2 regions of the Lysinibacillus sp. JNUCC 51 genome follow, and region 1 is predicted to be linked to the other one. Evidence: riboswitches for the same ligand, from Rfam matches in the RefSeq annotation. Region 1 holds a riboswitch; the other holds the start of a gene.
What was found. A riboswitch is a leader RNA that binds a small molecule or an ion and turns the genes downstream of it on or off. The one in region 1 is predicted to bind cyclic di-AMP.
Positions count from the first base shown of each region.

Region 2: another riboswitch for cyclic di-AMP. It lies ahead of JNUCC51_RS19645 (TrkH family potassium uptake protein); the one in region 1 lies ahead of JNUCC51_RS10400 (APC family permease).

Region 1 covers NZ_CP065545.1:2,166,671-2,176,600, forward strand. Annotated here, with positions in the region: gene JNUCC51_RS10400 (APC family permease) at 1-1,800, opposite strand, end outside; cyclic di-AMP (ydaO/yuaA leader) riboswitch at 1,976-2,127, opposite strand; gene JNUCC51_RS10405 (Nramp family divalent metal transporter) at 2,926-4,191, shown strand; gene JNUCC51_RS10410 (ABC transporter permease) at 4,549-5,238, opposite strand; gene JNUCC51_RS10415 (ABC transporter ATP-binding protein) at 5,231-6,154, opposite strand; gene JNUCC51_RS10420 (sensor histidine kinase) at 6,292-7,227, opposite strand; gene JNUCC51_RS10425 (response regulator transcription factor) at 7,232-7,924, opposite strand; gene JNUCC51_RS10430 (serine hydrolase domain-containing protein) at 7,986-8,912, opposite strand; gene JNUCC51_RS10435 (amino acid permease) at 9,350-9,930, opposite strand, start outside.
Region 2 covers NZ_CP065545.1:4,068,921-4,089,573, forward strand. Annotated here, with positions in the region: gene JNUCC51_RS19610 (methyl-accepting chemotaxis protein) at 1-603, opposite strand, end outside; gene JNUCC51_RS19615 (helix-turn-helix domain-containing protein) at 1,164-1,376, opposite strand; gene JNUCC51_RS19620 (DedA family protein) at 1,956-2,441, shown strand; gene JNUCC51_RS19625 (spore coat associated protein CotJA) at 2,610-2,837, shown strand; gene JNUCC51_RS19630 (spore coat protein CotJB) at 2,830-3,093, shown strand; gene JNUCC51_RS19635 (manganese catalase family protein) at 3,194-3,763, shown strand; gene JNUCC51_RS19640 (potassium channel family protein) at 3,812-4,471, opposite strand; gene JNUCC51_RS19645 (TrkH family potassium uptake protein) at 4,496-5,833, opposite strand; cyclic di-AMP (ydaO/yuaA leader) riboswitch at 5,976-6,118, opposite strand; gene rpsU (30S ribosomal protein S21) at 6,364-6,537, shown strand; gene JNUCC51_RS19655 (NfeD family protein) at 6,837-8,165, shown strand; gene floA (flotillin-like protein FloA) at 8,169-9,173, shown strand; gene JNUCC51_RS19665 (YqfB family membrane protein) at 9,200-9,676, shown strand; gene JNUCC51_RS19670 (hypothetical protein) at 9,731-9,991, shown strand; gene JNUCC51_RS19675 (sporulation protein YqfD) at 9,981-11,099, shown strand; gene JNUCC51_RS19680 (PhoH family protein) at 11,102-12,058, shown strand; gene JNUCC51_RS19685 (HD family phosphohydrolase) at 12,373-14,493, shown strand; gene ybeY (rRNA maturation RNase YbeY) at 14,502-14,975, shown strand; gene JNUCC51_RS19695 (diacylglycerol kinase family protein) at 14,976-15,326, shown strand; gene JNUCC51_RS19700 (cytidine deaminase) at 15,434-15,847, shown strand; gene era (GTPase Era) at 15,834-16,751, shown strand; gene recO (DNA repair protein RecO) at 16,883-17,677, shown strand; gene JNUCC51_RS19715 (HD-GYP domain-containing protein) at 18,431-20,176, shown strand; gene JNUCC51_RS19720 (glycine--tRNA ligase) at 20,227-20,653, opposite strand, start outside.

The sequences.
Region 1 (9,930 bases):
TGTCATAATGACGATATTTCTGTGAAATAACAGCGAAGCGCGAATTAATAGACTCGATTGATTGTGTAACATATGATGCCATCCTTTTTTTGGTAAAAACTGTGGGATGATAACTGTTAATTGATAGCCAGATTTCGTACATTGATGTTCAACCTTATCAATAAACTTCATCAGTGGCTGTGTAATGCTTCGATATGGAGAATAGTATGTTACAAGGCGTATATCTGGCTGCCAAGCTTTCCATTTCTCCTCAAATGCTTTTGCTTCTGCTTGATCGAAGGCTACATAAAAGGCAATAATTTTATCAACGTTTAATGTCTGCGCGTAATGTATTGTATTTTCGACTACTTTCGTAATACCTGCAACAGGGACAATGAAAACATTACCCTCAACATTCGGTAATTCCACATTATCTAATCTTAGCTGTTCACCAACTGTTTTGTAATGATGTTTAATACGGTGGAACGTCCAAATAATAATTGGTAAAAAGATAAATACTGGCCATACTTGAGGCAATTTTGTCACAAAGAACATCATGGCTACAATAAAGGAAATGATCGCACCAACCGTATTGATCATAAATTTAGCAAGCCAACCTTTTGGTTTTTCACGCCACCATTTTCTCATCATTCCAGCCTGCGCTAAAGTAAATGGAATAAACACACCTACTGCATAAAGTGGAATCAAATGCTCTGTTGTTCCACCAAATAAAAAGATTAAAACAATGGCACCTAACCCAAGCATCATAATGCCATTTGAATAACCAAGTCGATCCCCACGAATTTGGAATATTCTTGGGATAAAACCGTCCTTCGATAAATTGACAGCCAGTAAAGGAAAGGCCGAATAACCTGTATTCGCAGCAAGTACTAATATCATCGCTGTTGTTCCTTGTACTATATAATAAAAAATATTACGACCTACACTTGCCTCCGCAATTTGTGAGACAACCGTTTCTTTCGCATTTGGAGCAACTCCATAAAAATATGCTAGACTCACAATACCGATAAATAACACTGCTAAAATACCGCCCATAGCTAGTAATGTTTTAGACGCATTTTTCGGCGCTGGATCTCTAAAATTAGGAATAGCATTTGAAATTGCTTCGACACCAGTCAAAGCTGAGCTTCCTGATGCAAATGCTTTTAATAATATAAATAAACTAATTCCTGCAACTGGTGTACCGACCTTTGGATGCAACTCTGCAGGAACTTGCCCTGTTACTACGTTATAAATCCCTACCCCGATTAACATCAGCATTACGATCACAAACAAATAAACTGGATACGCTAAAATAGATGCTGATTCTGTAACACCACGTAGGTTTAAAATCGTTAAACATATAACAAAAAACACAGCGATTACAACGTTATAGGGGTGAAGACTTGGAAATGCCGAAGTAATGGCATCTGTTCCAGCCGATACACTTACCGCAACTGTTAAAATATAATCGACAAGCAATGATCCCCCGGCGACCAGACCAGCATTGACGCCTAAATTTTCCCGAGAAACTACATATGCTCCACCACCATGTGGATACGCATAAATAACCTGACGATACGAGAAAATAAGTGCTGTCAGTAACACAACTACCCCAGCAGCAATCGGTAAAGAATACCAAAAGGCAACCGTACTTACTGTCATGAGTACAATTAATATTTGCTCAGGCCCATACGCTACTGATGACAAAGCATCAGAAGATAGTATGGCAAGTGCTTTTGTTTTACTAAGCTTTTGTTCCCCTAACGCATCAGATCTCAATGGTTTACCGATAATATAACGTTTTAATGAGGATTTCATATTCGACACCTTCTAGTTTCATAGAATGTGTTTCGCATTTCTAAATCGATAACACTTTAGCATAATCGGTTTTGTTCCATTCACCGGGGCCTTGTTTCATAAAATGAAGATAAAAAAATCTACAAGCCATCACTAAATAAGACTTGTAGACGTTCATTCGTCTGCCAAGCTCCACTTTTCTGCTCTTAACGCTTACGAGGTTAGCTGTCGGATTCGGGCCTGAGTAGCCCTACCCCTCAATAAATGAAGAGATTCACCCCAAGGATTACCTATGTAATCCGTAACAATTGGGTCCCCCGCGTCTAATTGCTTCAGCGATTTAGAAATTTGAAACTTTTATAATGATGTCATATTACGCCTGTATTAAGAAAAAGTAAAGATGAAGAAAACGGTTACAAAAAATTTATTTTACTTGATATTTTTGTATGCGGGCCCTCTACCATAACGTGCTGAGATTTCAGCTCCGACTGGTTGCTTTCCTAGGAAGCCGCTTCGCTTGTATTTCAGAGTCTCGTGTGTGAAGCGGAGTCGCTAAATCTCACCCTAATCATTCCTCAACTTTGGAGACGATTCTTTACTATTTGAAGAATAACGTTTTAATATTGGTAGAAAATATGTGAATACCCTAATCGGCATAAGTGGTCTGGAATTGGCTTTGTACTTAGGCCTGCACAATGTTTTTTGCTCGATAGCGTAGCGTTAGCAGCAGACATTTGGAACCCGATGAAAAATTATCTAAACCTGCATTCATCTCACCACCTATAGAGGAGGGAGACATTTGTAACTACCTTTTCACTTTCGTTACAAAAAAACAATTGATGTAAGAAGTTAAAAGCCACCTTATAAGTATATTCCCTCTTTTAAAATGGCTAAGTACATTAATCCTTGATCATTTTCAAATGAATCGAATATTTTGCTATTATGCTTCAATACATTATGGTACACAAACAAAAATCAAAGATCTTCAATGACAATTGATTTACTATATCAAAAAAATTTTGAATTAAGTAAAAAATTGAGCAAACTCCTTCACATTTTCTTCTTTTAACTATAAAATAAGTATATATAATTTTCCTCTAGGAAACTTTATTTCACTTGTGATACTCTTTGAAATGAGGGAACAACATGGTTTATAAACGAATGACGAAATCGTCTGCAGAGGCGGTTTTAGATGGAGATATAAAAGGTTGGCGACGAATCTTACCGTTTCTTGGCCCAGCCTTCATCGCTTCAGTTGCCTATATTGATCCAGGCAACTTCGCAACAAATATTACAGCAGGTTCACAATATGGATATTTACTGCTGTGGGTAATCGCCTTTTCCAATTTAATGGCGGTGTTAATTCAATCCTTGTCAGCAAAGCTTGGCATTGCGACAGGTAAAAATTTACCCGAAGTAGCACGTGAACATTTTTCTAAAAAAACTTCTATATTTTTATGGATACAGGCTGAATTGGTCATTATTGCAACAGACCTAGCAGAATTTATTGGTGCGGCACTAGGGCTGTACTTGTTATTCAATATTCCAATGTTGCCTGCAGCGCTTATTACAGCGGTGGGCTCATTTGCTATTTTAGAATTACAACGCAGAGGCTTTAGAGCGTTTGAGGCGGGTATTTCTGGCATGGTGCTTATTGTCGTTTTAGCGTTTGCATTCCAGACATTTTTAGCACAACCAAATTGGGGCGAAGTAACAATAGGCATGTTCACACCGCGCTTTAATGGAGTAGATTCTATTTTACTAGCAACAGGTATTTTAGGAGCAACGGTCATGCCACACGCTATTTACTTGCATTCTTCCTTAACCCAAAATCGTATCGTTGGCCGAAATGATGCTGAAAAAAGACGTATATTCCGTTTTGAGTTTATTGATATAATCATCGCAATGGTTATTGCCGGTGCCATCAATATGAGTATGCTTATTATTGCCGCAGCCGTATTCCATACACAAGGTGTTGTAGTGGAAGATTTAGATATCGCTTATAACGGATTAAAAGAGGCGCTTGGTCCGATGGCGGCAGTGTCCTTTGGTCTTGGACTTCTCATTGCAGGTCTTGCTAGTTCTTCAGTTGGTACACTAGCAGGTGATGTTGTGATGCAAGGCTTTATTAGAAAGAAAATTCCGCTCTATTTACGCCGCGCTGTTACAATGTTACCTCCTTTGGTCATCATTGCATCCGGCGTTAATGCGACTTACGCGCTTGTCCTAAGCCAGGTTATTTTATCCTTTGGTATTGCATTTGCTCTTATACCGCTTGTTATGTTTACAAGTAAGCGTGATATTATGGGAAGCTTAGTCAATCATCGTATTACAACAATATTAGGATGGATTGTCGTAGCGATTGTAGTTACTTTAAATCTTTATTTATTATGGCAAACAGTATTTGGTTGAAAAAATGCCAGCCACAAAACCTCAAATTTGGTTTTGTGGCTGGCATTTCTACATGTAAGGGACTACTCCATAATGTGTGGTTGATTTCCGTTCCGACTGGGTACTTTGCTTTCGCATAGAGCAAAGCTTGCCGGGGGCATCCGATGAGCCGCTTGGGCAACAGGTATTTTTTGCGCGAAAGCGTAGAGCTAACGTAGCGGCAGCAACATGGGTTTATTCTGTGCGAAAGCGTAGTGCAACGAAGCGACAGCAGGATGTTGATCACGAAGCATTATCACAGGATGTGATGCTCTTAGCCTTCGTTCCCCTATCGTTTTAACAATTGTCGCCCCTACTACAATGCGCTATTTTTTACCTTTAAATATCTACCTTCTCAATGTTCCGAAATGATAAGTAGGCCACGCTTATACCGATTATAGCTAAAGTGATTGGTATAAAAATAATATCATACAAGGTGAAGTTACCCGAATTTGATGATACGACCATTGCGATTAATATAGAAGATACAATCGTTGCCGGAATGGAGTATTTTCTCATACCGAAATACAATGGTATTAATGCGATGCATGATGCTGAAACTGCATTCATAACCACAGCGGGAATTCGTTGTATTACGGAAGAGAACGTTACCACATCTGGAAGCAATTGAAAATAACTGCTAACAACACTAAAAATTGCTGTAATAAAAATTGTCGAGAAAATAATTGCACTAAAGGTAAAAAGAACAACTATGCCAAGCTTTGAAGCAATTAGTTTTTTTCTATTGATCGGGTACATAAAGGCTACAGTGATCGTTTTATATTTGAATTCTCCAATAATAAACTTGGCGATTAACACACTACCAAAAATAATAAATACTACTCTTACAAATGTATCTATGAGACCAAATGCCGTCTGATAAGTTCTAAAATCTTGATCTCCTTCTACTTTAGTAATAAATAGAAGCATAAATATAACAGCTAATATCACAAAATCTGCGAAAATAGCTCGTTTTATATATGAACCAATATGATATTTTTTCATTTCTAGACGCATTAAATTAAGCACTAGCGACACCTCCATTGATTAATTTCAAGAAATAATCCTCTAATGAGCTTGTTTTTTTGCTAATGCCCTCAATTTCAATATCATGCTCAATCAATGTTTTAGATAGCACCTTTTGTGAAGCTGTCGATTCATAAATTCGAATACATGTATCATCCATTAGTTTGAAATTAGTAATATTTAATTTACTTTCTATAATAAAGGCAGCCTTTTTCCCATCATTGACAATCACTTCAATATAATCTGCTTGACTACGATTGACAGCATCCATTGATACTTCCTTAATTAATCTTCCATCTTTAATAACCCCAACTGTATCTGCCAATTGCTCAATTTCACCCAAAATATGACTAGAGATAATAATCGTAATTCCATACTCTTTACAAAGCATCTTGAATAGTTCTCGAAGCTCTTTAATGCCAACTGGATCTAGTCCATTTATCGGCTCGTCTAAAATAAGTAATTCCGGCTTAGTAATAATTGCACGTGCAATACCCAACCGTTGTTTCATCCCTAGAGAAAAGTCTTTTACACGTTTCTTCTCAGTGTTTGTTAGTTTCACTAGATCTAGGACATGGGCAATCTCTTTCTTGTCATAATAGCCCATATATTCACAATGTAATTCTAACGTTTCCTTTGCTGTTAAATCTTCATAGAAAATTGGATATTCAATAATCGTTCCCATTCTTTTCAGCACGTCGTATGAGCGGTCCATTAATTTTTCACCAAATATTTCGATATCTCCACTCGTTGGCTTCGTAAGGTTTGTTAGCATTTTCATTACTGTCGTTTTACCAGCACCATTAGGACCTAAAAAACCGTAAATCTCTCCCTTTTTAACATGCATAGTCACAGCAGAAACAACTTCTTTTCCCTCAAACACCTTTGTAAGCTGATTTGTTTTCACAATATATGTCATGTAGATCTCTCCCTTTAATTTAGCTACCTTTATTATAAAAAATGAAACTCTCTAATTTATTACTTGATTCTTACAAATTTCTTAAGGGCAGAAGAAAAGCCTGTAAAGCCATAAAATTGCTCTACAAGCATGACTGCTCAGTATGTTATTCGTTTTAAAGAAACTGTAAAAATGGTCTTCTCATATGGGATACTGGAAAGCTGGATGGAACCCTCCATTAATTCTACAAGGCGTTTTGTAATAGTTAAGCCAAGGCCACTCCCTTGAAAGGATTTATTTCTGGAATCCTCAAGCGTATACATTCTTTCAAAAACATTATCAATATGATATTCGTCAATCCCCTTACCACGATCCCAGACATCAATGAAAATATTAGTATCATCATTTCTTACTGTGAGGCCAATGATGTTTCCCGCTGCCCCATAGGCAACAGCATTTGACAGTAAATTATTCAGAACCCTATCTAACGCTTCTTCATTGCCAAATGCATATACGGACATCTCTGGTATTGCTATATCGATTTCTAGTCCCATAGAAGTGACCATATCGTAAAATGATAAAATATTTTTTCGGCAAATTTCATTAACATTAATTTTCGTCATTGGATAATCTGTATCTCCTGCCTCCAATTTTGCCAGGTCAAAAAATGTATGGATTATTTTTAATACTTCCAATGATTTCGAATGAACGCCCTTGAGCAACCGGCGCTGCTCCTCTTCACTAAGTGATTGCTTCAGCTGTAGCATTTCCGTATAACCTAGTACAACTGTTAAAGGTGTTTTAAGATCATGTGAAATATTGGCTAACATTTTTTTCATAGAGCTTTCCATTTTTCGATGTGTCGCCGATACTCTTTGATTGTGATCTAACAACGCATTCATCGCAATAAGTAGTTGCTGTAATTCTTGATTTGCTGTCGGCACTAAAATCTTTTCGCTCGATTGTTCGTTAATGATTGCTTGCAGTTTTTGATGCATGTATTGAATAGAAGCGTTTTGTTGTTTTTTAACTCTCACCTGAAAAATAATAATGCCTACAAGTAACACAATCATCAGTAATAGAAATATAATCATCTGTTTATCCTTCAAATTTATAGCCGATTCCCCAAAGTGTTTTAATATATAGCGGATTGGATGGATCGTCTTCTATTTTTTCACGCAATCTTCTTATATGTACATTAATAATATTTTCATCCCCATAGTAAGCATCATTCCAAATCAATTGGTAAATTTGTTGCTTTGTAAAAACCCGATTACGGTTTGTCACGAATAATTTTAAGATAGCAAATTCCTTTGATGTGAGTTTTACTTGTTGTCCATTCTTCTCAGCTGAAAAATTAACAAGGTCGATCGATAAGTTGTCTATCTCTACTATATCTTTCTTCTCCTCTACTTGACTGGAGTATTTCGTAGCTCTTCGAATTGCGGCTTTGACACGTGCTGAAAATTCCAGCATTGAGAATGGCTTAGCGATATAATCATCTGCCCCTAATCCTAATCCTAACGCTTTATCAACATCACTATCCTTAGCTGACATAATGATTATTGGAAGTGATGCTTGCTCTCGTATAATCTTTAAAACTTCTAATCCATTAAGTTTCGGTATCATAATATCTAAGATCACTAAATCAAAGTGATTGTTTAAACAATTTTGTAATGCTTCCTCACCATTTACCGCAGAGGTGACAAGGAACCCCTCCATCGTTAAATAGTTTTCCACCATTTCACGAATGGCTTCGTCATCTTCTACTAGTAATATATTGTTTTGCACTTTCATGCACCTCTCTTCTAAAATCTATAAATTTTATTTTATTGGTTTAGCACCATAACGATTATCTCAAGATATAATACTTTATTAATTGAAGCGGTAATAAACTAGTTTCATACAAATCACCTGTGATAGTAATAACTAGTTCTTCCTTTGGCCAAATAAAAATATATTGCCCCCCATAACCTAATGCAAAGAAATATTGATTATCTACCGAAAAAGCTTTAGTTTCATTCTGTTTATTTACCCACCAATGCATCCCGTAATAACCAATTTTGTCATAAGTCATTAAATTAGGCTTTATCGAATGGTTAATCCAATCCTCTGAAACTATCCTTTTCTCGTTATATACACCCTTCTTTAAAACTAAGAGCCCAACTTTCATCATATCTTCTGCCTTTAATAAAAGACCATCTGCCCCTTTACTAATTTTCTTCTTATCCTCGTACCATTGATATTCGAGAATACCCAATGGTTGAAATAAATAACGATTGGCAAATTCTTTTGTTTTCATATTCGTAACTTTCTGCAATATAGCAGAAAGTATATGGGAGCAACCCGAGTTATAATTCATATGCGTACCAACTGGATGCACCATCGGGCGATCTATTATAAATTTTACTATATCAGAATGAAATACCATAGGAGCAAAACAATTCCATTCCCCAAATTCCGGGAAATCTAACCCTTCCGTCATTGTTAAAAGATGATATATTGTCATATCCATTTTACGTTTATCATCTTGCCGTTCGAATAGTTCAGGAAAAAAAGTATGGACAGGTATATGAATAGATTCCAAATATTTTTGATCTATTGCAATGCCAAATAGAATTGAAAGAATACTCTTTGTACAAGAATTAATTTTATGAAGTTTCTGTTGTTGTTTCTTATTTTTATAGTATCGAAATATCGTTTTACCATGACTATTAATCAAAAAAGTATTAATCTTTTCTTTTTTTAATCTATATTGTAAAAATGGGTAGTCTATCATTTTTCCCCCTCTGATTATTTTTCTTCACCTATTGGGCTTTTCCGTGCAGTTATTTTTGCTTTCGGTATAAATAATTGCTGCCCGTTAATAGTGGATAAATTATTTATAATTTGGGCCATCACCAAAACGAGGGGTTGATTTCCGTTCCGGCTGGGCGTTTTTATCGCTGCCGCTTCGCTTTCGCGCAGAGCAAAGCTTCCTGGGGTGTCCGATGAGCCGCTTCGCCTCGCTCCAGTGTCTTATCTAAGACGCTGATTCCCATGGAGTCACCCAGCCTCCACTCCAATCAACTAATAACCAAAAATATTATCAACTACTTGTGGTTATTGATCTATAATTTACCATATGTAATATCTTTGTTTCATATATCTTTTGCAAAATAGTAAAAAAAGCCGTTCCATAACCATCATTCAATGGATTATAGAACAGCTTTAATATTAGTCTTCCACCTTTAAATCACATTCTTTAAGTGGAAGCATTTTTGTTTTATGCTTGATTTTATAGCCAAGCCATAACAGCAAGAAAAGAGGAATACCGATATACGAGACAAGGACTCCGTACCAATCTACTGTATCACCCATAAAGGCATTGTAGTTTTGTCCAATAACAACAATCATACAAACCGTAAAGGCAAATAGCGGACCGAATGGGAACAGCTTTGCTCTATACGGCAATAATTTCGGATCTAAGCCTTGTGCCTCGAATGCTCGACGGAAGCGGTAATGGCTAAATGCAATACCTAACCAAGCAATGAATCCAGACATTCCTGAGGCATTTAGAAGCCACATGTAGACCACACCATCACCAAAGAATGAAGCTAAAAATGCTAGGGAGCCTACAGCTAAAGTCGCCAGCAATGCGTAAATCGGAATACCTCGACGGCTTAGTTTAGTGAAAAATTTCGGTGCATGTCCATCTACCGCTAATTGCCAAAGCATACGAGAAGATGCGTACAGCCCTGAATTCCCTGCTGACAGCATTGCCGTTAGAATGATAGCATTCATCAATGATGCCGCAA
Region 2 (20,653 bases), 1.9 Mb from region 1:
AATAATGGCCACAACAGAGAGAGTAATCGAAATAAGCAAAGTAGTGAATTTATTTTGCTCATTTATATTATTCAGCTCATTGGCATGTTCAGAGCAAAGAGTCATAAGGTCGCGGGCATCATTTGCCATATTCTCACGGAAATCAGCTAAAGTTGTTATATACATAGAATAGGCTTCGGTGTTTTTGTTCTGACTAGCCAAATCAATAACATCTGTCATGGCGTTAAAATAACCATCGATATTAGGTTTTAGAGATTCTAACAGTTTTCGTTCTTCTACATTTCCATTGTAGGAGGCTTCGAATTTCACGATTGAGTCTTTAATACTTTCAGTTCTCTTTGAGATGTTTGTCTGTAGATCGGCAATACGGGTTACTTCTGTAGTAATAATCATGAGTTCTAAAACGAAAGAATCCATCGCACGAATGTCAGTTCGAAGTTGACCGATATATTGAATTGGTAAAAGTGATTCATTATACATAGCATTAGATTTTTTTGCCATATCGTTGATGTAATAAAAACTACAACTTGAGATAATCAGCAAAAATATAACAGCGGATGTGATGAGTGTTAGAATTTTCCTTTTAATTGATAAGTTTTTCAAAATACTTCCTCCGTTGGCTCAACTATCTTTAAAAGTATTGTAATAATAGTGGTATTTACTAATAACTTTGGATATATTGAGTAATTTATTTTTTGTAATAATATACCATGACTAAGTCTCCAATAAGAAAAGAGAGAATTATGAAATTTTTATCACGAAAAATAAAGGGTAAAAGCTTATTGCAATCGAGTTTACTGACGGAAAGAATCCTTTATTGAGAGTAATGAAAAACTATACAAGACACGAACCATAAATTTTGAGGTTCGTTAGATAAAGCATCTATTTGGGACTCTGAAAAATTGTAGGCTGCTACTGATCGCAAAATTATTGTTAGCGAATACGAATTGCGCATAGGGATGCACGGCTGAACTTTCTTCATAGCTAAGTTTCACCGCTTCGAATGTTTCGAAGTCGTTAGTAGATACTAGTGGATTGCCTATATCAAGGCTGGCTATTGAAATCCCGCTCTTATTGATCCTCACTATAGGAAGTTATAACATATAACCATATACACACAAAAAAGCATCCGCTCCAGAAGAGTAGATGGCTTTTTTGTGCTGTTATTCCTCGTTTTCTACCAAAATAAGTATGTCAGAAATTTCGACATCTAAGGCCTTACACAACGCACCTAAAGTATCTCGTTGGTATTGCATAGTAGTGTCATTATACAGACGACGAACGGTTTCTTTTTTTAACCCTGCCATTTCAGCACACTTACTAATCGAAAGACCTCTTTCATCGAGAACTTCCTTTAAAGTGGACTTTGCACGCATTTTCTCACCTCGTCCCTAAATTTATTAAATCAAATTATGTTTTTGACAACGGAACGTAGTTTTGTTTAAAGATGTATGTAGACACTGTTTTTTTATAGCAGTGTTTTTTCTTTGGAATAAACCAAGCGACTATGATCTATTTTCATTGGTTCATCCGTAATACCCCTCTTTTTTACTCATAGTAGATGATGTATTATGGAGAGTAATTGCAAAAATGTACTGGGAGGAATATGATAATTTTTATGGTTTATATTCAAGTTTTTATTAGATGAAAAAATCTCGATTCTTGGACTAATAAATTTTTTCTTTATAAGAACATTGTATAGATATGAACCAAATTCTTACATAACTTAGTAACATCGATACCGATAGAATATCGGAAGCTTGTATACGTAAAATTAACGGGTCTATCATTCGTTAATTACTATTTTTTAATCTGAATTGCCTCTCTCTTAGTGAAATGGCAGTAACAGAATAATTGATTAATCATTCCCAATGTTTATTAAGAAAAAAATAGGGGGAATATATGATATTTGATGATAAAAGCAACGAATTGTATTAAAAAAGGAGAAACTATCCGTGGAATTCATAAGCAGTTTTATAAGTCAATATGGATATCTTGCTATATTTTTACTCTTGTCTTTAGGAATAATAGGCTTACCCATTCCTGATGAGATCTTGATGACGTTTGTAGGATTTATGTGCCAAGAGGGGCATTTAAATTATTTCTTGAGTATTTTCTTAAGTTTTCTTGGTTCATCTATTGGTATGATAATTAGCTATTTAATCGGTAATAAATTAGGGAAGCCTATAATATTAAAATATGGAAAATGGATTGGTCTCAATAATAAACGGTTTATTAAAGTTGAACGATGGTTTCATCGTTTTGGACCATGGACAATAATTATAGGATATTTTGTGCCAGGTATTAGACATGTAACAAGTTACATGTCTGGAATAACACAGATGAGGTTTAGGACATATCTTGCTTTCGCTTGTTTTGGAGCTTTGACATGGGTAATTATTTTTATTTCAATTGGGTATTTTCTTGGTGTAACTATATAAAAGTGTTCAGCTCGCATTTTTCGAAATGCGAGTTATTTTATGTATTCTTGGCATGCTAGTGATTACCTTTCTGGTTATGCGATTTCCTACAGGACAAAATATCTGAATAAAAATTTCACCTACCTCATATACTCCACTGATGTAATTGAATACAGAAGGGAGGATACAATGTTTACTCAATATAAATATTGGAAGCCTTTTATTAGCCCATTCGATCCATGTCCACCTATAAGGGTTAAAAGTTTTTCTACACCGCCACAATTGTATATGAGTTTTCAACCGCCTGGGCTACCACAATATCAAACCCCTAAAGAAGCTCTCAGATCCGGCACATTATGGCCTCAATTATTTAGCCCCTACCCAAATCCCCAAAAAGGAGGGATGAAGAATGAGTAAAAAGATGCCACCAGAATTTTATAAACTACTTGAAGAAATACAAGCCATTGATTTTGTAATAGTGGAATTAAATCTTTATTTAGATACTCATCCTCACGATTATGATGCTATTCAACAATTTAACGAAAACACTGAAATAAGTATGCGACTTAAGGTTGAGTTTGAGCAAAAATTTGGTCCGCTTATGAATTTTGGGAGAAGTTATTCAAATTATCCCTTTAATTGGGTAGATACACCTTGGCCATGGCAAGTTTAACTTTGTTCAGAAGTTTTTTTGAGGGGTTCTTTGTGCAAGCAAAGCCCGGCCGGAATTATGCCCCTGCATAATTGATTATAAGTAACTAGGAGGAATTTTTTTGTGGTATTACGAAAAGAAGCTCCAGTATCCAGTAAGGGTGAGTACGTGTAACCCAATGCTAGCTAAATATTTAATTGAGCAGTATGGTGGTGCAGATGGAGAATTAGCAGCAGCACTTCGATATATGAATCAGCGCTATACTATTCCTGATAAAGTGGTTGGTCTGTTAACAGATATAGCTACTGAGGAATTTTCTCACTTGGAAATGATTGCTACGATGATTTATAAACTTACGAAGGATGCCACTCCAGAGATGCTTAAAGAGGCAGGTCTTGGAGAGCATTATGTCAATCATGACAGGGCATTATTTTATCAGAATGCAGCTGGATCACCGTTTACGGCAACTTATATTCAGGCTAAAGGGGATCCGATTGCTGATTTGTATGAGGATATTGCAGCTGAAGAAAAGGCTCGAGCGACATATCAGTGGATTATTGATTTATCAGATGACACTGATTTGAATGATAGCTTGAAGTTTTTACGCGAACGAGAAATCGTCCATTCCTTACGTTTCAGAGAGGCTGTAGAGATTTTAAAAGACGATAGGGATAGCAAGAAAGTCTTTTAAAAGAGCTGTGTCAAAAGAAAATTCCTTTTGACACAGCCTATTTGATTACTATTCAATATTTGCAAATAAAGCAAGATCTTTCTGGTAACCAATCATTACTAATATATCTTCCTTTTCAATAAGCTGCTCAGGGGAGGGAGAAATGATAATAATGTCCTCTTCTCGAACAATGGCAATGACACTTACATTATACTTTGCACGAAGATCTAAATCTCGAAGATTTTGTCCAGCCATCTTTGAAGGAATCATAATTTCTTCTATACTGTATTCTTTTGATAATTCAATATAGTTTAGCATATTAGGTGAGAGAAGCTGATTGGCAACTCGCTCTCCCATATCCCTTTCAGGATAGATAATCCAGTCAGCTCCTACTTTATCTAAAACTTGCCCGTGTCTTTTTCCAAGAGCCTTTGCAATCACTTTTTTGATTCCGAGTTCTTTTAATAATGATACGGTTAAAATGCTCGATTGCATATCATTGCCTATTGCCACGATGACATAATCGAAATTGCCTATTCCTAAAGATGTAAGAGCTTTTTCTTCTGTCGTATCTGCGACTACTGCATGTGTAACATATAGTTCGGCATCTTCGACTCTTTCCTCATTAATATCGATTCCTAAAACTTCCTGCCCAGCTTCATGTAATCTGCGAGCTACACTTGTTCCAAATCTACCTAGGCCAATTACAGCATATTGTTTGATCGTCATTGCACTTAACTCTCCTTTATGTGATTACCCAATCATAATATTTCCTTTAGGATGACGGAATGCCTCAGATTTCCGTCGTTTTGCTATGGCAAAAGCAATTGTTAATGGACCTAATCTACCTGCAAACATTGTAAGTATGATGACTAGTCGACCACCGGGTGATAGCTCAGGAGTTAATCCCATCGATAGTCCAACTGTACCAAAAGCAGAGGTGGCTTCAAAGAAATACATCATAAAATTATGTCCTTGCTCAATAATACTTAAGACAAACGTGACGAATATAACAATCATCATTCCACACATTGTCACTGTTAATGCTTTTAAAATTGTTTCGTTAACTATTCTACGTCTAAAAAGGACAACATCTTCTTTTCCTCTAATTTGTGACCACATCGTAGCAACTAATAACGCGAAGGTTGTTATTTTTATTCCCCCAGCAGTGGAGCCAGAACCTGCTCCAATGAACATCAGCAAGATGATTAAAAATAATGTAGATTGTGTTAAGTCTCCTATAGGAAGGGTATTAGAACCTGCAGTCCTTGGGGTAACTGCTTGGTATAATGAACCAAGAACTTTGCCCCATTCAGACAAAGGTCCAAGGGTTTTACTATTTCCATATTCAAATAAGAAAATTAAAATCGTAGATCCAATTGTTAAAATAAGCGTTGTGGATAATACAATTTTTGAATGCACGGAAAGGCGTTTTGTTTCCCGATATTCATAGAGTTCATTTATGACAATAAACCCTAATCCACCAATTGTAATGAGAGCGCAAATAGTTAAAACGATAAACGGGTCGTCTACATATTCGGTCAACCCATTAAAGCCTCCCATTAAATCAAATCCAGCGTTATTAAAATTCGAGATGGAATGAAAGAAGCCAAAATATATAGCTTTACCTACAGGCATATCGAACGAAAAACGGATAGATAAAATTAAACCACCTATTAATTCAATTAGTGCAGTAAATAATAGTATCCTTCTAACCAGTCGAACAAGACCAGCCATTGTAATATTATTAAAGGCTTCTTTTAATAAAAGTCTTTCTTTTAAAGAAATTTTTTTTCCTAATAGTAAAAATAATAATGTTGCAAATGTCATAAAGCCTAATCCACCAATTTGGATAAGAAATAAAATAACTAGTTCTCCAAATGTAGAAAATGTATCGCCAGTATCTACAACAACCAGTCCAGTTACGCACGTGGCAGAAGTAGCGGTAAATAAGGCATTTAAGAATGACAGTCCCTCACCATTCTCCGTTGCAATAGGAAGAGTTAACAAAAACGCTCCAATAAGGATAATAGTTGCAAAGCCCAGCACGAGTATTTTAGGAGGATTTAATTTATTTTTAGCTGTTTTCATCTTACTCTCCTCAATGTTTTGAAAAAATTTTGAGTTTATCTTTAAAATGTTAAATTGACATAAAAAAAGACCAACTGTTTATTGCATGTTTTAGGATTATGTAGGCATAAAAATAAACATACTAATATTGGTGGTCTAACATGACCTCCTTCGCTTTAGCCGACGAAGTTAGCTGACGGGTAGAATGGCGAAAGAGATTCACATTCCTTCTGCAAATGCAGAATTAACCCCAAAATACTGGGTCCTCCGTTCTCATTATTGATTGAGATTTGGCGAATATATAATTGAATGTGATTATTCTACGCCCATATTCTATTTTTTGTAAACCATAAATTTTAGATAGACATATTTATTGTGGTCCAAAAACAAGCTGAAAATTCTTAAGTTAATAAAACAAAAAAATTCATTGGATTAATTCGTGTACTTTCTATTGACCATTTTTAGACAATACGTTATAATTCTTTAGTACACAACAGTTGGTTATTTGCCTACTTGTGTATTGACGTGTGTTCGGAGGGAGGGAAAGAGAGATGTCAAAAACTGTCGTTCGCAAAAACGAATCGCTTGAAGATGCTCTTCGCCGCTTCAAACGTACTGTATCAAAAAGTGGTACAATTCAAGAAGTTAGAAAGCGCGAGTTCTACGAAAAACCTAGCGTTAAACGTAAAAAGAAATCAGAAGCTGCACGTAAACGTAAGTGGTAATTTAATTTCCCATTAAAAATCCCTACGTTCATAACACGCAATTGTATGATTCACTGAGCAGACAAAGATATACCTGGAATTAATCGCATGTCGATTAATTTCAGGTATTTTACTTTAAACTCAAATTTACGTACATATTGGAGAAGCCGAATGTGATCCCTGAGATTCATTCGGCTTTTATGTTATATTCCCCGCAAATTAATATTCACTGTATAATAAAATTATTAGGATTTATGAAACTTTTTGCATAGTCAGTCGTATATACAGGAGAGAAGCATGATTTGAAGGGAGGGAAGAAGATGCGGAGACGAAGAATCCTCAGCTATTTATTAGTTATTTGGGTGACATTTTTGTTAGCGTTTCCATTAACATCTGCTTTTGCAAGTAGTAAGGTCTACCACATACCTATTCATAATGAAGTAGAACGAGGACTTCACGCATTTTTAGAACGAGCTTTTAAAGAGGCGGAAGAAAACGATGCAGAGGCGATTATTTTAGACATTCATACGCCTGGTGGTTTCGTGAATGCAGCAGGTGATATTGCAATGCTTATGGATGCAACGGATATACGTACGATAGCGTATATTAACAAAGACGCGCATTCTGCAGGTGCCTTTTTAGCCTTACATGCGGATGAAATCTATATGGTGCCAAATGGAACGATCGGGGCGGCTGCAGTAATTGACTCAGCAGGAAATGCGGCGGACTTAAAGGCTCATAGTGCGTGGGTTGCTCAAATGGAGGCAGCTGCAGAATCGAAAAAACGCGATCCGAAATATGCACGAGCAATGGCTGATGCATCTGTTGATTTACCAGAATTTCGAGCGGGAGAAGGGAATTTATTAACTTTATCTGCTTCGGAGGCAAAAAAGGTTGGTTATTCTAATGAGACGGTTTCGAATTTCCAAGATCTTTTAAAAGTAACGCAATTAAATGGTAGTGATATCGTTCCAATTGAACCTACTTTTGCTGAAAAACTTGCTCGTTTTATTACGAATCCGATTATAGTTCCAATTTTATTGTCGATTGCAAGTTTGGGACTTGTAGTTGAGCTATATTCGCCAGGTTTTGGTGTTTCAGGTATAATGGGGCTGTCAGCACTTGGATTATTTTTCTTCGGTCATATGGTCGCAGGCTTGGCAGGTTATGAAACATTACTTTTATTTATTGTAGGTTTGTTGCTCGTTATTGCGGAATTTTTTGTCCCCGGAGGTATTGTTGGTATTTTAGGTGGTGTACTAATCTTACTAAGTCTAATACTGGCAGGTGCGAACATGATGCAAATGATTATAGCGATTTTCATTGCGCTTGTTGTAGCGATAATAGGAATGGTGATTCTGATGAAATTTTTCGGTAAAAAATTGCATGTTTTAAACAAGTTGGTCTTGATGGATGCGACAACGTCGGAAGAGGGCTATGTATCTAACGTGAATCGTACAGAGCTACTCGGAAAAGTGGGTACAACGATTACACCACTTCGTCCAGCAGGTACAATGCTATTTGGTAATGAACGCATTGACGTAGTATCGGAAGGTGGCTATGTTGATGCTGAGAAACATGTAGAAGTTATTAAAGTAGAGGGCTCACGTATTGTTGTGAGACAAACAGAAAAAGAGATGGAGGAATAACAAATGGGATTTGATTTAGCTTTAATAGGTCCAATTGCAGGGCTAGTCATATTATTCATTGTTGTCGCGGTATTCTTTACCTTTGTACCAGTGGCGCTATGGATTTCTGCACTTGCTGCAGGTGTCCGTGTTAGTATTTTCACATTAATCGGTATGCGTTTACGTCGTGTAATCCCTTCACGAATTGTGAACCCATTAATTAAAGCACATAAAGCAGGGTTACCTGTTACAATAAATCAACTTGAAAGTCATTATTTGGCAGGTGGTAATGTTGACCGAGTTGTCAATGCGTTAATCGCAGCCCATCGTGCAAATATCGAGTTAACATTTGAACGTTGTGCGGCAATTGATTTAGCGGGTCGTGATGTATTAGAGGCTGTACAAATGTCTGTTAACCCGAAAGTCATTGAAACGCCATTTATTGCAGGTGTTGCTATGAATGGTATTGAAGTAAAAGCGAAGGCACGTATTACAGTGCGCGCAAACATTGAACGTTTAGTCGGTGGTGCCGGTGAAGAAACGGTTATTGCCCGTGTAGGTGAGGGGATCGTTTCTACAATTGGTAGTGCATCTAGTCATACGACAGTTCTTGAAAATCCTGATATGATTTCTCAAACTGTATTATCAAAAGGCTTAGATTCTGGTACGGCATTTGAAATCTTATCGATCGATATTGCAGACGTTGATATCGGCAAAAACATCGGTGCTGAATTACAAATTGAACAAGCGCAGGCAGATAAGAACATTGCCCAAGCGAAAGCTGAAGAACGACGTGCAATGGCTGTAGCGAACGAGCAAGAAATGATTGCACGCGTACAAGAGATGAAGGCAAAAGTAGTAGAAGCAGAAGCTGAAGTACCACAGGCGATGGCGGAAGCTCTACGTTCGGGTAATCTTGGTATTATGGATTACATGAACTACCGCAACATTCAAGCAGATACAGCTATGAGAGACTCAATTTCTAAAGTAAGCTCAGATAAATCAGAAACAAATGAATCTAACGAATAATAAACTGAAAGGAGCGGTACTAATAAATGGAACAATTAATTATAGTTGTGATAATTGCCATAGTCAGCTCTATTTTCGGTAAATCAAAAAAGAAAGAACAAAAACCAATGCCACCTTTTAATAAGAATTCACATGTTGAGCCTCCTGTTGAGATGACTCAAGAGCGACGTCCTACTTCTAAACCACAAAGTTTTGAGGATTTTGCACGTGAATTTTTAGGTGAATGGAAAAATGAACAGCCTCAAGTTGAAGAGCCGAAAAAAATTGTCGAAGAAACAGTGAAAAAGGACGTTCCAAGCTACGCAGCTCCACCGTTAATCCCAACTGAGAAAGTGAGTCGTACTACGAATAGAGAAAGTATTGGTCGTTTGGCAGCAGGGAAAAAAGTTGTGGGAGTAGCTAAATCACAATCAGCTTTTCAATTACCAAAATCAAAAAAATCATTAATGCAAGCTGTTGTAATGGCAGAAGTTTTAGGTCCTCCAAAAGCAAAAAGAAAATAACTAGCATGTCCTCCTTTTTCGATGCATATATTGCCGAAGAAGGAGGCATTTTTTATGAGAAAACTATTTCAATTAACGCCACTACTTGAATTATTACAATATGATACTTTAAAAATCATTGGCCCATATCGTTTTCTACATGCTGATTCTTCATCATGCTCTTTTATTTATGCAGACTATCATATTACTGTGCGTGGAAAATCGGTGGAAATTAATGCTCTTAAAGAAGAAATGCTACATCTTTCTGTAGAGGATTTGCAGGAGCTTCATATGAAAATGACAAAGGATATGGGTGTGAGCGATAATGTGGAATAATCGGCCAATTATCATACGTATAAAGCGCCATGAAAATGTTCATCCTTTTATTCAAGCATTGCATGCACAACATGTGCCATTAAAACGGATTGTCTTTCGTGAGCAAGAGGTTACTTTTGAAACAACTATGCATTATCTACCAAAGATACGCCGTGTACGTAGACGTTTCCGACTTAAAATGGCTGTCTATTATGCAGATGAGCTTCAAGTTTTTCGAGCGCAGCTTTGGACTTTGCTCGGTCTAGCGTTGATGATATTGATACCATTGCTATGTGCACAGATTATTTGGCGTATTGATATTGAAGCGGCAACGCCAGAATTGGAGGAACGTCTAGGAAAGACCTTTCAAGATACATTTCAACTAGAAACACCCATTTCTAAAAAAGACTTACCCTCAGATGCTGTCATTCGACAGAAGCTATTAGAAGGGCATCGAGATCTATCATGGGTGCATATTGAAAAGCATGGTGGACGTGTAACTTTACGACCTCAAGAGTCCCCGAAACAAACAAAACAAACGAATGAGAAACTAGCGACGCATTTAGTGGCAACAAAAAGTGGTGTTATTACTCACTTTAATATTCAAAATGGAGAACGTAAAATTACGGTTAACGATACTGCTTACGAAGGTGATGTTCTCGTAAGTGGTGTAATTGAAAGTGGTGAAGATCAGGTTTTCGTTGGAGCAAAGGGAGAGGTCTACGCTGATTATTGGCTAGAGTGTTCATTTAAAATTCCCAAAAAGCTAACGATGGAAACGCTACAACAGAAGCAGTGGCGTGTATTAGTGAAAGGCATTCATCAAGAAAAAGAAAAAGTTGACTATGTGCAGAAGAAAGATTTACCAAGCTGGCTCGATCCATATGTTTCAATTGTTGAGGAGCAGTACACTAAAAAAATGCAAGTAGAGCTTGATGAATCCAAAATAGATTCATTGCTCATACCATTACTTCATGAAAAGATAATACGTTCATTACCTGCGAAAACGGTTATAAAAAAAGAAAACCTTTTACAGGTAAAGTGGGGGAGTGGTACAGTTGAAGGGAAAGTTCTATTTTTAGTCAATGAAAACATTGCCAGTCCAATACAAGGCCTACAAGGAGAATGATTATGTCAGAACATTTAACTGTATTACAAGTGGATAATCCAAACGAAGCGGTTATGCTACTCGGAATTTCCGATGCAAATATGAAGTTAATCGAAGAGGCTCTAAAAGTCCACATTATTACACGTGGTGAACAAATTCAGCTTGCTGGTGAAGAGGATGCAAAGGAACAAGCGACATTCCTTTTACATGCTCTTCTAAAGGTCATTCGTAAAGGAATTAATATTGATCAGCGTGATGTTGCAACTGCGATTGAAATGACACAAAAAGGAACGATTGAATATTTTGCGGAACTTTATGATGAAGAAATAGCTCGCACGACGAAAGGAAAGCCTATTCGTGCAAAAACAATCGGTCAACGAGAATACATACAAGCAATCCGTCATAAAGACGTTGTTTTTGGTATCGGTCCAGCGGGTACTGGGAAAACGTATTTAGCGGTAGTCATGGCAACGCAGGCGCTAAAAAACGGGCACGTTAAGCGAATTATTTTAACACGCCCTGCAGTTGAGGCAGGAGAGTCTCTAGGCTTTCTTCCGGGGGACTTAAAGGAAAAGGTAGATCCTTATTTACGACCTCTTTATGACGCTTTAAACGATATTTACGGTACAGAACAAACTCAAAGGCTAATTGAACGAGGCACAATTGAAATTGCACCTTTAGCGTATATGCGAGGCCGTACATTAGACGACGCCTTTGTTATTTTAGATGAAGCTCAAAATACGACACATCAACAAATGAAGATGTTTTTAACGCGACTAGGCTTTGGCTCAAAAATGGTCATTACAGGCGACAAAACACAAATTGACCTACCGAAAAACACGGAATCTGGGTTAATCGTAGCAGAGCGTACCCTAAAGTATGTAAAATCAATACATTTTCAAATTTTAGAACAAGGCGATGTAGTACGCCACCCAATCGTAGCAAAAATCATCAAAGCCTACGAAGAACAGCAACTTTAGAATTGCGATATGCGCAATTCTAAAGTCTGCACCGAAAGTGAAGTGAAACGGAACGGCAGGTGCAACGGGTTTTAAAAAAGTCTGCACCGAAAGCGGAGTGAAACGTAGCGACAGGTGCAACGGGTTTTAAAAAAAGTCTGCACCGAAGATTTTCGACTGATCTAAAATTTAACAAACATGAAAATGGTTGGAAAATGGAAAAAATTGTGACAGCTATACAAAATGTATAGCTGTTTTTTTGCTTTCTTATACATTTTTCGGGAAAAAAGTTTTTTGAATTGGTATGATAGTAGATAGATAAGAGGAGGTGCCAGATGGAGAAACAATTAAAAAAATTTACAGAACTTATAGGCTTCCGCTACTTTTTAATTGTCGTTCTCATCTTAACAGGAGCCCTACAATTTACTTTAATGTATGGCAATGTTAAAGGTGTTACATATGATTTTAAACCATTACAACTAGCGCCTGAAACAGTACGATCTACTAAAACGATAGAAGATACTTATAAAACGCAACAAGAACGAGATAAAGCAGCAAATGCGGTTGAACCAGTCTATCAATTTTCTGCGGATGTTGCTAAACAGCGAGCTGCGATAGTAACATCTTTATTTGACTATGTTCTAGAGGTAAAGACGGATGTAGAGAGTAGCAAAGAACCTATTCCGATTGCCGATCAAGTGACGAAGCTCCGCAAAAAGTTCGAGTCCATAGATTCAGAGCAAATGCCAATTATCTTTACTGATTCACAGCTAGAGGGTTTGTTAGTACAAAGTGAAGCAGATTTAAAAAGAACAAGTGCACAACTATCAAAATCTGTGCAGGAATATTTGCAAAAATCCATTCGATCAGAAAATGTGTTTGCGGGTCAAAATGATTTTGAGACAAAAATTCGTGGACAACGAGGCTATCCAGATAAAATATTTAATACGGTAGTTTTAATTGGACGTATGAGTATTATCGAAAATGAGACGATAAACGAAGAACAAACGAAAATTCGAAAAGAACAAGCGAAGGAATCGGTTGAACCCACTCGGATTCTTCAAGGCCAAATCATCGTACAGGAAGGGCAAATCATTGATAATGAGGCGTTTCGTCAATTAGAGCTTCTGGGTATGGTGAGTAATAAGGCATCAATGAAGCCGATTGCAGGGCTGATTATTTTAATACTTTTGGAAATGACGTTCATGTTTGTTTTATTTGAACGCTGGGATACACATGTAGACAAGAAACATAATGCCTTGTTGGTTACAGTAATTGTTTATAGTTTATCCATCCTGCTAATGAAAATTGTAAGCCTAGTCTCAGGTGGCTTCGATGTTACAGTTGCCTTCCTTTTCCCAACAGCATTGGCAACAATGCTTGTGCGGCTATTAGTGGATGAACGTGCTGCGGCACTTATAACGGTTATGACAGCGGCATCTGCGGGTGTTATTTTTCAAGAGGGCTATTCATCCGTTATGCAGATGGAAATTACCCTGTATATAATTTTTGGCGGCTTTGCGAGCTTATTCTTTTTGGATAGTATGGAAAAGCGTTCGCATATTTTACATGCAGTAGGTGTTATAGGGCTAGTAAATATTTCGTTTATCGCATTTTATTTACTGATGACACAATCTACTTATGGTTTGTCAGAGTTAATGTATTACTTTATAGCGGCAATGATATCGGCTCTATTATCGGGTGCTCTTACAATGGGTCTTTTACCATTCTTTGAATCAGCCTTTAGTGTATTGTCGTCGTTGCGATTAATTGAATTATCAAACCCAAATCATCCATTGTTGAAAAAATTACTAATGGAGGCTCCGGGAACATATCATCATAGTGTAATGGTGGCGAACTTAGCAGAGGCAGCATGCGAGGAAATTGGAGCGGATGGATTGCTGGCTCGTGTAGGATGCTATTATCATGATATTGGCAAAACGAAGCGTCCTGCGTTTTTCATCGAGAATCAAATGTCTGGTATTAACCCACATGATTCATTGCCCCCAGAAAAAAGCGCGGAAATTATAATCGCGCATACAACTGACGGGGCAGAAATGCTAAAACGTTATAAGATGCCACAGGAAATTATCGATATTGCCTTGCAGCATCACGGATCTAGTTTGTTAAAATTCTTCTACTTTAAAGCGAAGGAAGAAGGAAAATGTTCAGATGATACAAAGTACAGATATCCAGGTCCGAAGCCACAAACGAAGGAAGCGGCAATTATTAGCGTTGCAGATAGCGTTGAGGCAGCAGTTCGATCGATGAAGGAACCGAATGCAGAGAAAATTCAAAAGTTGGTACGAGCAATTATTGATGATCGAGTACAAGACAATCAGTTTGATGAATGCGATATTTCAATAAAAGAGTTAAAATGTATAGAGAGAGTACTTTGTGAAACGATGAATGGAATTTTCCACTCACGAATTGAATATCCAAAGGCAGATAAGTAGGAGGATCTATGATTTTAACAATTGATTTTACAGATGAAACAAATGAAGTGACTGCTGAGCATACGGAGCTTGTTGAAAAGCTTTTACAGCATGCTGCAAAACTAGAGAATATTGAACCGGAAACGGAAGTTTCAGTGACATTTGTTACAAATGAAGCGATTCAAGAAATAAACCGAGAATATCGTGATAAGGATCAACCGACAGATGTTATCTCGTTTGCCCTAGAGGAATTAGGTGAAGGAGAAATGGAAGTAACGTTTGAAGGAATGCCTCGAGTTTTAGGAGATATTATTATTTCAACGGATCGTACAAAAGAACAAGCTGAGGAATATGGGCATACATTTGAACGAGAATTAGGCTTTTTAGCGGTTCACGGTTTCTTACATCTACTCGGCTATGATCATATGGTGCCAGAAGATGAAAAGGTGATGTTCGGTAAGCAGGATGAGATTTTACAATCTTTCGGCTTAGGACGAGAGTAAATGAATGTTCGCAAATTTGTGCGCTCTTTTGGGTATGCCTTTAAAGGTATTCTTACAGCCTGTACTGAGCAAAATTTTATATCCCACTTGCTAAGTGCGGGAATAGTTTTGATTGCTGGCTATTTTACGGAATTATCACGTATTGAATGGTATATTGTGTTGCTATTAATAGCACTAATGTTTGCACTTGAAATGATTAATACTGCAATCGAACGAGTAGTAGATTTAGCTTCACCTAATATCCATCCACTAGCTAAGCAGGCAAAAGATCTTGCAGCAGGCGCAGTACTTGTATTTGCGATATTCAGTGCTATAATCGGATTACTCATATTTATACCGAAATGGTTTTGATATTACTAAAATTATTAATCGGACATGAAGTAATAGCAGTTGTACTGAGAAATTATGATTTAATCAATTACGCAAAGGCGAAATTGATTATGTAGAGGTGAACATTAATGACAATTGATATGAATGCATTACTAGAAGAATCAAAAACAGCGCGTGAAAAGGCTTATGTACCTTATTCAAAATTTAAAGTTGGCGCGGCGATTTTAACGAAAGATGGAGCGATTATTCATGGCTGCAATATTGAAAATGCTGGCTATAGTATGACCAACTGTGCTGAACGTACAGCATTTTTCAAAGCAGTGTCAGAAGGTATTTATGATTTTGAGGCGATTGCTATTGTAGCTGATACGGATGGACCATGTGCGCCATGCGGAGCTTGTAGACAAGTGATGATGGAATTTTGCAAACCATCTATGCCTGTATATTTAACAAACTTAAAAGGTGATGTCACGGTAACGTCTGTAGGCGAATTACTACCGTTTGCATTTACAACGGAGGATTTAGAGAATGCTGGAAAATAACAATGGCTATAAGTCAGGTTTTATCTCCATAATCGGTCGACCAAATGTAGGGAAATCAACATTTTTAAATCGTGTCATTGGTCAAAAAATTGCGATTATGAGTGATAAACCACAAACAACACGAAATAAAGTACAAGGTGTACTAACAACAAATGATAGCCAAATGATTTTTATAGATACACCAGGAATCCACAAGCCGAAACATAAGCTAGGGGATTTTATGCTAAAAGTTTCTAAAAATACATTGCGTGAAGTGGATGTTATTATGTTCATGGTAAATGCAGAGCAGAAACTTGGGAAGGGTGACGAATTCATCCTTGAAATGCTGGCGGGTAATCCAACGCCTGTCTTCCTAGTGATTAATAAAATCGATCAAATTCATCCTGATGAATTAATGGGGATTATTGATAGCTACAAAGAACGTTATGACTTTGCGGAAATAGTACCGATTTCTGCATTACAAGGGAATAATGTGGAAAATTTATTAGCAACATTAACGAAGTATTTACCAGAGGGTCCACAATATTACCCAGCAGATCAAGTAACAGATCATCCTGAGCGTTTTATTATTTCAGAGTTAATTCGTGAAAAAGTGTTACATTTAACGCGTGAAGAAATACCTCATTCCATTGCTGTTGTTATTGATAAAATTCGCCGTGATGAAGAGAATGAAGATAAAATTCGTGTAGCAGCAACGATTATTGTGGAAAGAGATTCTCAAAAAGGGATTGTCATTGGTAAACGTGGTGCGCTATTAAAAGAAGTAGGGATACGTGCAAGAAAAGATATTGAAATGCTTCTTGGTTCAAAAGTGTATTTAGAGCTTTGGGTAAAGGTACAAAAGGATTGGCGAAATAAATCAACACATTTACGTGACTTCGGTTTCCGTGATGATGAATATTAATAGGCTATACTGTAAAGCTTGAAACAACTTTACAACATTCCTATTTATCGCTGTAGTTTTAAATGGAGCTGTCCAATAATTTATTGGAGAGCTCTATTTTCATGCGAGGCTTGTTGAAAGGAGGAGAATCGATGCTTCATAAATGGGAAGGAATTGTCCTAAAGGTGCGTGCCTATGGAGAATCAAATAAAATTGTAACATTACTAACGAAAGAAGCAGGAAAAGTTGCCACGATGGCTCGAGGAGCAAAAAAGCCTTCTAGTAGATTAGCTTCTGTGACACAGCCATTTACATATGGCATGTTTATGGTACAGCATCATACCGGTATGGGGACATTGCAACAAGGTGAGCATGTCAATTCAATGCGACATATTCGCGAGGATATCATGGCAACGGCCTATGCAAGTTACATAATGGAACTTGTCGAGCGTGTAGTAGAGGAGGGGAAACCAGAGCCACTTGCATTTGATGTGCTCCTTCAAGCATTACAAGCAATTGAGGAAGGTTACGACCCGGAGGCCATTACATTGTTCGTTGAATGGAAAATGTTACCCTATACTGGCGTACAGCCTATATTACATGCTTGTGCAGCTTGTGGTGCAGTAGACGGTGAATTTGCATTTTCTTTTGTGCAGGGAGGTTTTTTGTGCCATCGTTGTTATCAGCATGATCCTTATATCATTCGATTAACACCGACTCAGCTTAAGCTTATCCGGATGTTCTATACTGTACCGATTGACCAGATTGGGAAATTAGAATTAAAAAAGGAAACAAAATATTTTATTAAAAAAATAATTACTACAATTTATGAAGAACAAACAGGAATTCGTTTTAAGACTAAAAAATTTATAGAACAGCTTGAAAGAACTCCTGAATTACAGTTAAGAACGAGTCCTAATCAAGAAAAAACGCCAGAAGACCATTAATATTGATCTTCTGGCATTTTATTTTTTTTACACTACTAAGCGATTTTGGATCGATGTGGTGTAGAGATTAATTCCGTTCCAACTGAAGGTCTTTCAGTGAAGATCATCGATAAAATACTTAATAACAAAGGCCACTACCCAACTTTTGGAATGAGACGAAAGGTAGAAAGAAATACAGAAAAAACATTAATCTTCAATGTTTCTAACTGTATATTAAGCAGTTATATTGTCAAAATGTTAATATTCTCACATTGGTTTTAATTTTTCGTCAATACCATTAGGACAAATTGAGTAAACCATTATAATTTACAGAAATATTATTTATGATAGAAAATTAACTTTAACTTTTAAATATACACTTTTAAGTTCTGAAACATAGGTCTTTCTATCTTTTAAAATTAAAATTAATAGCTATTGTTCAATGATTGTTTTGGATATAAATTACTAATTTCGAAAGAGTTTTTAACATAAACATAGTATTAACTATTCATTCTAATACCATAAACTAGTTGAAAAGGCATTTTAATCTATGATATTGTAAATGTTATAGATGATCATATTTAAACTATTCTCGTATTACTTATTCGTTTCGTGCCTGTTGAAACTGGCCGATTTATATAAATTTGACATGCATATAAAATGAGAATGGAGTGCTTTGTGTAAGCACAAAGCCGATTCCAGACACAATTATGTGCTGAGGCATAATAGATGAGTACCGCAGTCTTATGAAAGAGGGAGGAAGTCACATAATGCTTGAATATTTCGTATGTGGCAGAAAATATGCTAAGAAAAGTGACGTTAAGTATTGAAGAAGTTGAAGCAAATGATATCTTAGCTGAAGATATTTTTTCAGAGTATCGCTTACTAGCTAAAAAAGATCTAGTTTTAACGGAACGAATTATTGCCTTACTTAAACTTAGAAAAGTAGATGAATTATCTGTATATTTACCAATTGATTCAGTCCGAATTGTTCATGATTTAAGTGTTCAACGTACAAAGGATTACGGGGATGTATTTGCACCACTTTTGGATAAAAAGGATGAGGTAGATGAGTATAAAGATACGGTAAATAACCTTTTTATGACTACATTAGAGAATGTCGTGCATGAATTACGCTATGGTCAAATTTTAAAAAGCATCCAAGATACTGCTTATGTACGAGGTGTTTTTGAAAAAATTTTAGAAAAAAAACAGCGTTATGAATTACTCATGCGATTAAAAGAATGGGATGAGTATTCTTTTGTTCATTCATTTGATGTTTTCGTTTTAGGTACAATTTTTGCACGTTATTTAGGTTTAACGGATATTGAAACACTAGCAACGGGCTATTTGTTCCACGATATTGGGAAGGTATTTATACCACAAGAAATATTAAATTTAAAACGGAAATTATCAGAAGATGAGTTTGACATTGTTAAAACACATACGACTAAAGGTTATGAGTTGCTCATGGGAAATGGGGAAGAGGATATTGCCTATTTAGCACGTGATCATCATGAACGCTTTGCCGGTAAAGGTTATCCGAATCAGCTTTGTGAGGACGATATGTGTGAGGGAGTTCAATTACTGCAAATTATTGATGTTTATTCAGCTATGACATCAAAGCGTGTATATCATTCGGGATATGCTGCAACAGATGCATTAGCTGTTTTATATCGTGATCGACATTTATATAACGAGAAATTTATGCACAAATTTGTAGAGTGCCTAGGGATTTATCCTGTCAACTCGGTCGTTCAATTATCTGATAATCGAAGTGCACAAGTAGAACTAGTCTATGATTTATTTCCAACGTTACCTAAAGTTAAGTTGTTGGATGAACAAAAGTCTATGATCTTACCTTTGAATTATAGTGTGAAAATTTCGAAAATGATTGATTATCGTGCTAACAGCTTTGAAGAAATTTTTAACTTATTTATAGAACAATTAATTCGCTGTGACGAAAATAGCTTAAAAGTCTACTTTGATAAATTAATAGATCATTTACATCCTAAAGAAATTATTATAAAAATATTTTTACCTGCCTTTCGAATTCTACGTTTATTAACAAGAGAAATACAAACGGATATTACAAAATATAAGAATTCTATTAATATATTAAAAAAACTATTAGAAGAGCAATTAAATGTATTGTATATGGATTATCAGCATGAGAAAACAACTATATTAGTTGTGGAGACTTCACTTCGTGAAAATTTCTTCATAAAACTTGTGCAAAGTATTTTGTATATTGATAAAATTGTACCGTTTTTTATTAATCCAGATGATGATCAGCGCATTACGCAATTAATGGAACATTGTAACGTAAATGTAGCTTACTTTATCGAGGATGAACCCACAGTAGATAAGAGAGTTCGCCCAATGCGAGAAGGAACATTCCTTTTTTATTCGCTTGTAGATATTGAGGAATTACTTATTAGCTTAGTAGGCATGAATATGAAAAGGTTTTCATTTGAGGAGAAGATGCAAGAGCGCTTGTATTCATTATTAAAGACATAACAAGAGGGAGTCGCTTAAAATGCAACTCCCTCTTTATATACTGATGAATTTTAGAATTGAAGATGTTTTTCGATGTATGCTTTAACCTCTGTAATTGGCATACGAACTTGAGACATTGAATCACGATGACGTACTGTAACTTGACCATCTTCTTTTGTGTCAAAGTCGTATGTGATACAGAATGGCGTACCAATTTCATCTTGACGACGGTAACGTTTACCAATTGATTGTGACTCGTCAAAGTCAACTGGGAATGACTTGCGAAGCTCTGCCCAAACATTAGTAGCTTCATCCGAAAGCTTTTTAGAAAGTGGTAGGACTGCAGCTTTAAATGGCGCTAGAGCAGGGTGGAAGCGTAAAACTGTACGCTTATCATCGCCTTCAAGTTCTTCCTCGTCATAAGCATCGCAAAGGAATGCTAATGTAACACGGTCTGCACCTAAAGAAGGCTCGATACAGTATGGAACATAACGTTCG